3 regions of the Streptococcus sp. 210928-DFI.4.42 genome follow, and region 2 is predicted to be linked to each of the others. Evidence: predicted binding sites of a transcription regulator. Region 2 holds the regulator's gene; each other region holds the start of a gene.
The links. The regulator CtsR, encoded in region 2, represses protease genes until heat stress. The targets are predictions, from matches to a motif close to TTGGTCAAAAAAGGTCAAANA.
Positions count from the first base shown of each region.

Region 1: the regulator CtsR is predicted to act here: its motif matches at 1,784-1,804, upstream of LIZ08_RS01935 (ATP-dependent Clp protease ATP-binding subunit).
Region 3: the regulator CtsR is predicted to act here: its motif matches at 1,770-1,790, upstream of LIZ08_RS00820 (ATP-dependent Clp protease proteolytic subunit).

Region 1 is NZ_JAJCHF010000003.1:81,239-84,518, forward strand. Features, by position in the region: gene LIZ08_RS01920 (HAD-IIB family hydrolase) at 1-352, opposite strand, end outside; gene LIZ08_RS01925 (bifunctional methylenetetrahydrofolate dehydrogenase/methenyltetrahydrofolate cyclohydrolase) at 366-1,220, opposite strand; gene LIZ08_RS01930 (DUF1797 family protein) at 1,386-1,616, opposite strand; gene LIZ08_RS01935 (ATP-dependent Clp protease ATP-binding subunit) at 1,864-3,280, shown strand, end outside.
Region 2 is NZ_JAJCHF010000023.1:7,947-11,226, forward strand. Features, by position in the region: gene LIZ08_RS08510 (ATP-dependent Clp protease ATP-binding subunit) at 1-1,589, opposite strand, end outside; gene LIZ08_RS08515 (CtsR family transcriptional regulator) at 1,590-2,054, opposite strand; gene LIZ08_RS08520 (alpha-L-fucosidase) at 2,272-3,280, opposite strand, start outside.
Region 3 is NZ_JAJCHF010000001.1:172,485-175,764, forward strand. Features, by position in the region: gene LIZ08_RS00810 (ABC transporter substrate-binding protein) at 1-441, opposite strand, end outside; gene LIZ08_RS00815 (DUF2129 domain-containing protein) at 550-828, opposite strand; gene LIZ08_RS00820 (ATP-dependent Clp protease proteolytic subunit) at 1,106-1,696, opposite strand; gene upp (uracil phosphoribosyltransferase) at 1,825-2,454, opposite strand; gene mgtA (magnesium-translocating P-type ATPase) at 2,674-3,280, opposite strand, start outside.

The sequences.
Region 1 (3,280 bases), on a different contig from region 2:
CAAAAGGAATCTTTTCCAAAATCTGTCCGCTATAATCAAAGGTATCATCCACAAAAAATGGTAGATTGTAATGGCGGCAAAAGCCAAGGACTTCCCGATACACATCCTTGTCCAATTGGTCCTCATATACCAATTGCCCCTGACGATAGGCCAATCCACCATTTAAACCAATCACGAGTTGCTGACTCAATGGGTCCCCTAAAAGGCCCAAGCAGTCCCGGTAAGAACGTGCAGAAGCAAAGGCGACTTCATGGCCAAATTCTTCTGCTCTCAATAAGACCTGTTTGATTTCATCATCGATTGTGACACCATCGAATGACAGGGTTCCATCTAAATCAAATACAAACTTCATCTTGTTCACACTTTCATTTTTTTAAGGCACGAACAGCTGCTTCGTAGGTCTGCTCCATCAGCATGGTGACGGTCATAGGCCCAACCCCTCCTGGTACCGGAGTAATATGACTGGCCAAAGGGGCAACGGAGTCAAAATCGACATCCCCACACAATTTGCCATTCTCATCGCGATTCATTCCGACGTCAATAACAACGGCGCCTTCTTTCACGAAGTCTGCTGTTACAAATTTCGCACGACCGATCGCAACAACCAAGATATCTGCTCTTCTAGCAATTTTAGGCAGATGATGGGTCCGAGAATGGGTCAAGGTTACCGTCGCATTTTTGGCGAGGAGCAACTGCGCCATTGGTTTTCCAACGATATTGGAACGACCAATCACGACTGCTCGCTTCCCTTCTAGATCAATCCCGTACTCTTTGAACATCTCCATGATCCCAGCGGGAGTTGAAGGCACCATGAGAGGATTTCCAGCCCACAAGCGTCCCATATTCAATGGATGAAAACCATCCACATCTTTTGTCGGATCAATCGCTAAAAGGACTGCATCCGCATCGATATGCTTAGGCAGTGGTAACTGCACCAAAATCCCATGCCAAAGGGGATCTTGATTGTAGTGTTCGATCACTTCTAATAATTCAGCTTGGCTAATGCTTTCAGGAAGTCGTCTCACTTCACTCCGAAAGCCTGCCGCAATAGCAGAACGCTCTTTATTTCTTACATAGATTTTGCTAGCTGGATTATCTCCTACTACGATGACAACGAGGCCAGGCACAACTCCTGTCTCTTCTTTTAATCGTGCTGTTTTCTCCGCAATCTCACCCTGTAATTTTGTAGCGAGCGCCTTCCCATCAATGATTGTCGTCATGTCAATTCTCTTTCTAGTCAAGTAATGAAAATAGTCCTCTCTATTATAGCAGATTTCAACTCTCAAACCTAACTGTTCCTAATTAGAATTTCTTATAGACGAAAACTATAGCCAGATGGACAAAAAATGAGCTTGAGACCACCCCAAACTCATCCACACAGCTGCTTAGTAAAGCAATTCATAAATTTCCATTGCAATTAAATCAATGCTATCAAATGTATAGGTTTCACGCGCTTCAACATCACGAAGTGTAAAGGTTGAACCTTCTTCTTCATTGTGGTTGTAGGCTACTTCAGCGACAACAACACCGTCACGTTCAAAATTACGTTTCAAGTTTCCACCGTCTTTTGTCATCGTCTCCAAACGGTTGATAATCCGTACTAAATGTGATTCCATTTTATTTCTCCTCTTTACTTTCTACTCTCCTATTTTATCATAAAAGAGAAAGCTCTTCCAATAAAAATTCACATTTTTCCATTGATTTGCTTTTTCTTCAATCCTTAGCGACATTCCGTAGCAAATTCTTGCAAACTTCTAGAATACTGATATAATGAAACTATAAATCTTTGACTATTTTTGACCTTTTAAAAATAGGCTTGTCTCTTGATGGAAAACCATTAAAAACCTACTGTGAGGTATGTATATGCTTTGTCAAAATTGTAAAATAAATGAATCAACCATCCATTTATATACAAATGTAAATGGACGTCAGCAGCAAGTAGACCTCTGTCAAAATTGCTATAAAATTATGAAAACAGACCCAAATAACAGCTTCTTGAAAGGCATGACCCAACGGAGCCAACTCACTGGAGATCCTTTTGAAGATTTCTTCAATAACCTTGGAAACTTCCAAAGTCCGCAAGAACCTCAAACCCCTCCAACTCAATCCGGAGGCAGTTATGGAGGTGGCGGCTACGGCCAAAACAATAACCGTGGTGGTGGTCAAGACCCTCGTCAAGCACGCCCTCAAAAGCCAAAAGGACTGTTAGAAGAGTTCGGCATCAATGTCACAGAAATTGCCCGCAAAGGGGATATTGACCCTGTCATTGGCCGTGACGAGGAGATTATCCGTGTCATCGAAATCCTCAACCGTCGAACCAAGAACAATCCGGTTCTGATTGGAGAGCCTGGGGTCGGAAAAACTGCCGTAGTGGAAGGCCTGGCTCAAAAAATCGTCGATGGCGACGTTCCACATAAATTGCAAGGAAAAGAAGTCATCCGCCTAGACGTCGTCAGCCTCGTTCAGGGCACAGGCATCCGTGGTCAATTCGAAGAACGCATGCAAAAATTAATGGATGAAATTCGTCAACGTGAAGATGTGATTCTGTTCATCGACGAAATCCATGAAATTGTTGGCGCAGGATCAGCTGGTGAGGGCAATATGGACGCTGGAAATATCCTCAAACCAGCCTTGGCGCGTGGAGAACTCCAATTAGTCGGTGCTACTACCCTCAATGAATACCGTATCATTGAAAAAGATGCAGCCTTGGAACGTCGGATGCAGCCCGTTAAGGTCGATGAGCCAACGGTTGAAGAAACCATCACCATCCTCAAGGGCATCCAGAAAAAATACGAAGACTACCACCACGTCCACTATACAGACGGGGCCATCGAAGCGGCAGCTATTCTTTCAAACCGCTACATCCAAGATCGCTTCCTGCCAGACAAGGCCATTGATTTGTTGGATGAAGCGGGATCTAAGATGAACCTGACCCTAAACTTTGTGGATCCAAAAGTGATCGACCAGCGCTTGATTGAAGCGGAAAACCTCAAAGCCCAAGCGACACGCGAAGAAGACTTTGAAAAAGCAGCCTACTTCCGCGACCAAATCGCGAAATACAAGGAAATGCAAGGTCAACATGTCACCGATCAGGAAACCCCTGTCATCAGCGAAAAAACTATTGAACACATCGTTGAACAAAAGACCAATATTCCTGTTGGTGATTTGAAAGAAAAAGAACAGTCTCAATTGATCAATCTGGCTTCTGATTTGAAAGCCCATGTGATCGGTCAAGATGATGCTGTTGATAAAATTGCGAAAGCCATTCGACGCAATCGTG
Region 2 (3,280 bases):
TTGCGTCGAATAGCCCGACTGATACTCGAAACGGCTTGGTCTTGACCAATCACGCGCTTGTGCAATTCTGTTTCTAAGTTGAGGTACTTGTTGGCATCGGTTTGAGTCAGTTTTTGAGTTGGAATACCAGATAATTGGCTCAAAGTCACCAAAACATCTTGGTCAGTGACTTCTTTTTTGTAGACAACGGGAGCAGCCTCTACTTCTAAGAGCTGGGCTGCTTTCTTCCACTTGCCATCCATCAAGGCCCGATCCAAGGCGGTCAACTCTTCTTTTACGTGACCGTTGGAATCGCGGTTTTGTACGGTAGCTGCCGCTTCATCCAAGAGATCAATGGCTGAATCTGGCAATTGACGGCTAGTCAAATAGCGGTGGGCATATTTGACAGCTGTTTCGATCGCTTCATCGGTAATGGTCACATGATGGTGGTCCTGGTAAGTTTCTTTCAAGCCTTGGAGAATTTGGATGCTATCTGCAACACTTGGCTCTTCAATGGTGACTTTCGCAAAACGCCGAGAAAGGGCTGCATCTTTTTCGATATGCTTTTGGTACTCATCTTGAGTCGTTGCTCCAACTGTACGCAAGGTTCCCCGTGCCAGGGCTGGTTTTAGAATATTGGCTGCGTCTAAGGTCGAATCAATGCCGGATCCTGACCCCATAATGGTATGCAGTTCATCGATAAAGAGAATCACGTGACCGTCTTCTTCGATGTCCTGGATGATATTGTTCATCCGTTCTTCAAAGTCCCCACGGAAGCGCGTCCCTGCAACGACATTCATGAGATCCAATTCTAAGACACGCATCTGTGCGATTTCAGCTGGAACATTGCCACTAGCGACACGCTGGGCCAGACCTAATGCAAGAGCGGTTTTTCCGACCCCTGCTTCTCCCACCAATACAGGATTGTTCTTGGTCTTGCGGCTGAGGATTTGGATCATGCGTGAAATCTCTGCATCCCGGCCGATCACAGGCTCAAGCTGGCCTGCACGCGCCATTTCTGTCAAATCACGGGTATAGTCTTCAAGACCTCCACTTGTACTTGGGGGCATGCCCATCATATTCCCCATAGTTTGGCGGTTAGGGTTTTGGGCCCGATAAAGATTCCGGATAGCTTTAATATCATTTTTGTCCCAGCCTGCCTTGTCTTCTAGATTCTTTCGAAGGGAAGCAACGGGAACACCCTTGTCTTGCTCTGTAAAGGCAAAGCCGGCAAACTCCATGACTTGGCTCGCTAAGGTCCCACGGTCTGCTAGAAGAGAGAGGAGCACATGCTCTGTTCCCAAGGTCTTGGCATGAAGGACCTGGGCAATCTCTCTTGCGTGCTTCATAATGGCTTCCATCCGATAAGAAAATGGGAAGATTTCATACCGATTGTCGCTTTGAAAAGCTTGGCCTGTAATATGCTCCGCCGCATCCTGAAACTCATCGATCTGCATAGGATAATCGTTCAGTACAGAACCTGCCACGCTATAGGGATTATTGGCCATAGCCGTCAGGAGATGCCAAGTATCTAAGGTATGCCCCTGATAGTGGCCTGCTAGTATTTGGGCCGCTTCTATACTTTCTAACAGTGCTGTTGAATAGTTCATCTAGTCGGTATTTCCTTTTCTATCTACTTGTTGAATGATTTTTTTCAGCATCGTTGCTCGTAGGATGAGAGCATCTCGACCTAGGACCTCATCGGAGGTCGTCGCAAGCAAGAGCTGAGCCTCACGTTTTGTCAATAATTTTTCTTCATAGAGCATCTGGAGGATATCATTGAAGACCTGCTGGCTGATGGTCTCTCCAATATTGGCTGCCAAATCTTGGAGCATCTGATGGTGATCTGAAAACTGGACCTTGCCAATGCGGATATAGCCACCACCACCGCGCTTGCTCTCTACAATATAGCCTCGGCTCTCGGTAAAACGAGTCTTAATGACATAGTTAATCTGACTGGGTACAACCTGAAAGACATCGGCTAACTCACTTCTTTTGAGCTCTGCCATGCCAGCTTGAGCCAGCAAGGCCTTAATATAAGCTTCGATGCTATCAGATGTGTTCTTATTTGCCATGATGCTCCTTTCTGGCTTGTTTTTTTCTAGATGGATGCTCTGTTCTTTGGCCCATAAAAAATGGCCTTGGAGTGTTCCTTCTCATCATTGACCTTATTTGACTATTATACAATTTTTACGGCTGTAAATAAAGCAAAGACTCCATGGAAATAGGAATCTCTTAAAAAGGCAAAACAAAAGAGGCTAGTGAGAACTAACCTCTTATGCGAAGAAGGAGCTACTCTTTGCGACGAGCAAATTTCGCGCCTCCGCCCAAGAATCCTAGACCAAGAAGACCTAACCAAGCAAACAATCCACTTTGTTTTGTACCGGTTTTAGGAAGTTTTCCTTCCGATTGTAGAGAAGGACTTTTAACCACTTCTTTTTCCGGATGGTCTGAAGTCGAAACAGAAACTGCTTCTGGGGTTTTCGGTTGCAAGAGAACAGGTCTTCCTTTTTCTTTTTTGTCTTCAGCTTGAGAAAGAGTCATAACTTCTGGTTGCATCTTACTTGGGGTGACAGGAGTGGTTGGAGTCGGCATATCAGCTATCAACGGACTTTTTCCCGCTTCCTTCGTCCCGACTTCCGTAATCTGATCCTGGGCATCCACTTCGACAAAGGCATCGACTTCTGTCCGAATTTCTTTGCCTTCTTCTTGTCGAACCTCGATCAATTTCAAGCGGCGTCCGACCTTCCCTGCTTGAAGGATCCGGCTTTCGCCCTTGGCCAAGTCCTTGTTCTCACGCGTTTGACTCTCAAATGGAATCTCCTCCGCTTCGATGAGTAGTTCTGGTTTTTCAAGAATCAAATCCCGAACACCTTCGTCTGGGCGTGTCTGCGTCAGCGGTTCATAATTGCGAGCATCTTCTAAGATGGTTTCAAGGGCTTCGACTTGATTAGCTGCAGCAACCAAATCTGGCCGCTCTTGATCCAACAACTGAGTCAAGTCCGTCAATTGTCCTTGAACAGTTGGTTTGAGGTCTGCTTTCAAGCGCTCGAGAGAAGTAGCCTTGATCTTTTCTACTCCTTCTCTGATGATCTGTTGCAACTCTTCTTGACTGAGTAGCTGACTATCTTTCCCTGAGAGAACAAATCGGTCTACCTGGATGGCTCTGGATGACTGAGGGTCATTGAGGGCTGGATCCAGATGCAAGCGTAGCTGGTGGTAGCCTTTTGCTAGGCCTTGCAGATTGACCAAACTCTGGTCGATCTTGCGTTGATCTCCGTAGCCACTGAAATAATGATCG
Region 3 (3,280 bases), on a different contig from region 2:
ACCTTTTGTCAAATCATCTTGAGTTGCAGATGGTGTTACCAATGGAACACCTGCTTTACCAGCGTTGGCAACCGCTGCTGCAGTAGCACCTGAAGTTGCAGGTCCAACAAGAGCGTTCACTTTTGATTGAGTGACAAGGTTTGTAGTGACTGTAGCTGCTTCAGCTGTTTCAGACTTGTTATCTTTATCTGTGACAACGATCTTTTTGCCATCAGCTCCACCCTTAGCGTTGATTTCATCAACGGCCAATTGAGCACCTTTTTGTTCAGCGCTACCGTAGGCTGCTACTTCACCAGTTTTTTCAAAGTTAAAACCGACTTTTAGTTCCTTGCCGATTTCGTTACCAGTTGTGTTTGAACCTGAAGTAGAAACTTCACCACAAGCAGCAAGAAGAGCGATGCTTGCAATGGTTAAAAATGAAAGAGCAAATTTTTTCTTCATTTGTAATGATCTCCTTAAATGAATCTTAAATTAAATACATTAAGAATATACCGAATTATCTGACAATTGTCAATAAAAAAAGCACAATCCATCAAATGATTGCGTTTTCTAAACTTCTATGACCACAGATGGGGTCTCCAATCGTTGCAAACTCCCCACAAAATCTGTATCTAAATCTTTGAGATGGCAAGGCAAGACCTTTTTGACATAACGTTCTTTTTTTAAGTCTTCCATGACTTGATCGGCCTTGTCACTGTCCACATACAATTGGACATAACGGCATTTCTTAGAATGGTACAAGACATCTCCGACAGATTGTAATTTTTTTCCGTCTCGATTGTAATACAATTTAACAATCAAGCCTGTTCTTTCTTGTTTCTCAAACATGGTCAATCCCTTTCTCGTTCTGTTACTAGTATATCAAATTTCAAGAAAAAGAACTACTCTTTTATGAGAGCAAAAAAGAGAGTGGGACAGAAAATGGTAATTCGTTAGAATTCGATTTCATCGTCCCACCTCCGCACAGTTGAGTAGGGCTGTAAAAGCTGATGAAATCAGCGTAGTAGAGCCCACTCAACCACTACGTTTTGCTCGACAATCCAAAAATAATTGAGAGGCTAGGACTTTTGTCCCAGCCTCTTGACGGACCTTCCCATAGGATGGTTTAGTCCAATTTATTATTGGCCATGATTTCATCAATAAAGCCATATTCAAGTGTTTCTTGCGCGCTCATCCAATTGTCACGTTCAGCATCAGCATGCACTTTTTCAATGGATTGACCTGAATTTTCCGCAAGGATTTTTTCCAAGTTATTCCGTGTTTTGAGCAAGTGTTCTGCTGCAATCGCCATATCGGTTTGTTGGGTACCACCACCAGTACCACCCATTGGTTGGTGAATCATATACTCGGCGTTTGGCAACATGAAGCGTTTGCCCTTCGCGCCGCTTGAAGCGATAATTGTTCCCATAGAAGCTGCCATCCCCATGACAATGGTTTGGACATCTGACTTGATAAAGTTCATGGTATCTACAATGGCTAGACCTGCCGAGACAGAGCCACCTGGTGTATTGATATACATATAGATATCTTTTGTATTATCTTGGGCATCCAAGAAGAGCAATTGAGCGATAATGGAGTTAGCCATTTGGTCCTCAACTGGTCCTGTTACCATGATAATTCGATCTTTCAACAGACGGGAATAAATATCGTAAGAACGTTCTCCACGACTGGTTTGTTCAATAACTACTGGAATCATCTATTCTTCTCCTTTAGTATCCATTCATTCTCACAATTCGTGAGGTTCAAAGTATATGTGCTATTATAAACCAATGGTCAAAAAAGGTCAAATCTTAAGCACCTTTCGGACGAATCATGAATGGTTTCTTATTTGGTACCGAATAAACGGTCACCCGCATCTCCAAGACCAGGAACAATGTAGCCATGTTCATTCAAATGATCATCGAGGGCTGCTGTAAAGATATCAACATCTGGGTGAGCTTCTTGAAGAGCTTTCACCCCTTCTGGCGCTGATACTAGGCAGACAAATTTGATATGGCTAGCGCCACGTTTTTTCAAGGAATCAATCGCTAGAATAGCGGATCCACCCGTAGCAAGCATCGGGTCTACTACAAAGATACGACGTTGATCAATATCTTCTGGCAATTTCACCAAGTATTCAACTGGTTTCAAGGTTTCTTCATCACGGTACATCCCGATATGGCCAACCTTAGCAGCTGGTACCAAACTCAAGAGACCATCGACCATCCCAATCCCTGCACGAAGAATTGGGACAATAGCCAACTTCTTCCCTGCGATTTGCTTTTGAACGGTTTTAGTAATAGGAGTTTCAATTTCAACATCTTCAAGAGGCAATTCACGCAACACTTCGTAGCCCATCAACATAGCAATTTCATCTACCAATTCACGAAAGGCCTTCGTAGAGGTATCCGTGCGGCGGAGAATAGACAATTTGTGTTGAATCAGTGGATGTGTAATAACTTCTAATTTTCCCATTTTGAGATCCTTCTTTCTAAGCTGTTATTTTTCAAAAAAGAACTATGATAAAAGTGGAGTCAAGCTCTACTCTTTCTTTCAGTCCCTCTTTGATACTCACAGCACATGGAAATCTTCATTTCCAACTTTACATTCCTCTTATTATACCAAATTTTACAAAAAAAAGAGAGCCCTTACACTTAATTTTTTAAGTTCGGACTCACTCTTTCTATCAATCAATTACAACCATTCTTTGTATTTCTTAATATAGATACGTTTGACAACCGTCACACTCAGCATATAAAGGACGATAATAGCAAACAATAGAACAAAGTACAATCCATTTAGTTGGCTCAACTTCAAGATAGAAGCCAAAGGACTATATGGAAGGGAGGTTACAAAGAAGGCTGCTGCTAGGGTCGTCACCACGACTGAGAAGGCTGGACGACTTTGGATAAATGGCAGTTTTGGTGAACGCAACATATGGATAACCATGGTTTGAGACCACATGGATTCGATAAACCATCCAGTTTGGAACACCATGATAAAGGCTGCTGCATCTGCTGCTCCATGGTTGTAGCCATGACCTAAAATCATAGGAACAACAAGGAAGTAAAGAAGCATGTAGGTAATAATATCAAATACAGATGAAATGGGACCAATCCAGGCCATAAAACGCATGATAGAGTTTGCTTCCCAGATACGAGGTTTCTTGAGGAATTCCTTGTCGACATTGTCAAAAGGAAGGGCGATACAAGAAAGATCATAGATAAGATTGAGCACAATCAAATGAACGGGAGCCATTGGAAGGAAAGGCAAAAAGATGCTGGCAAAGAGCAGAGAAAAG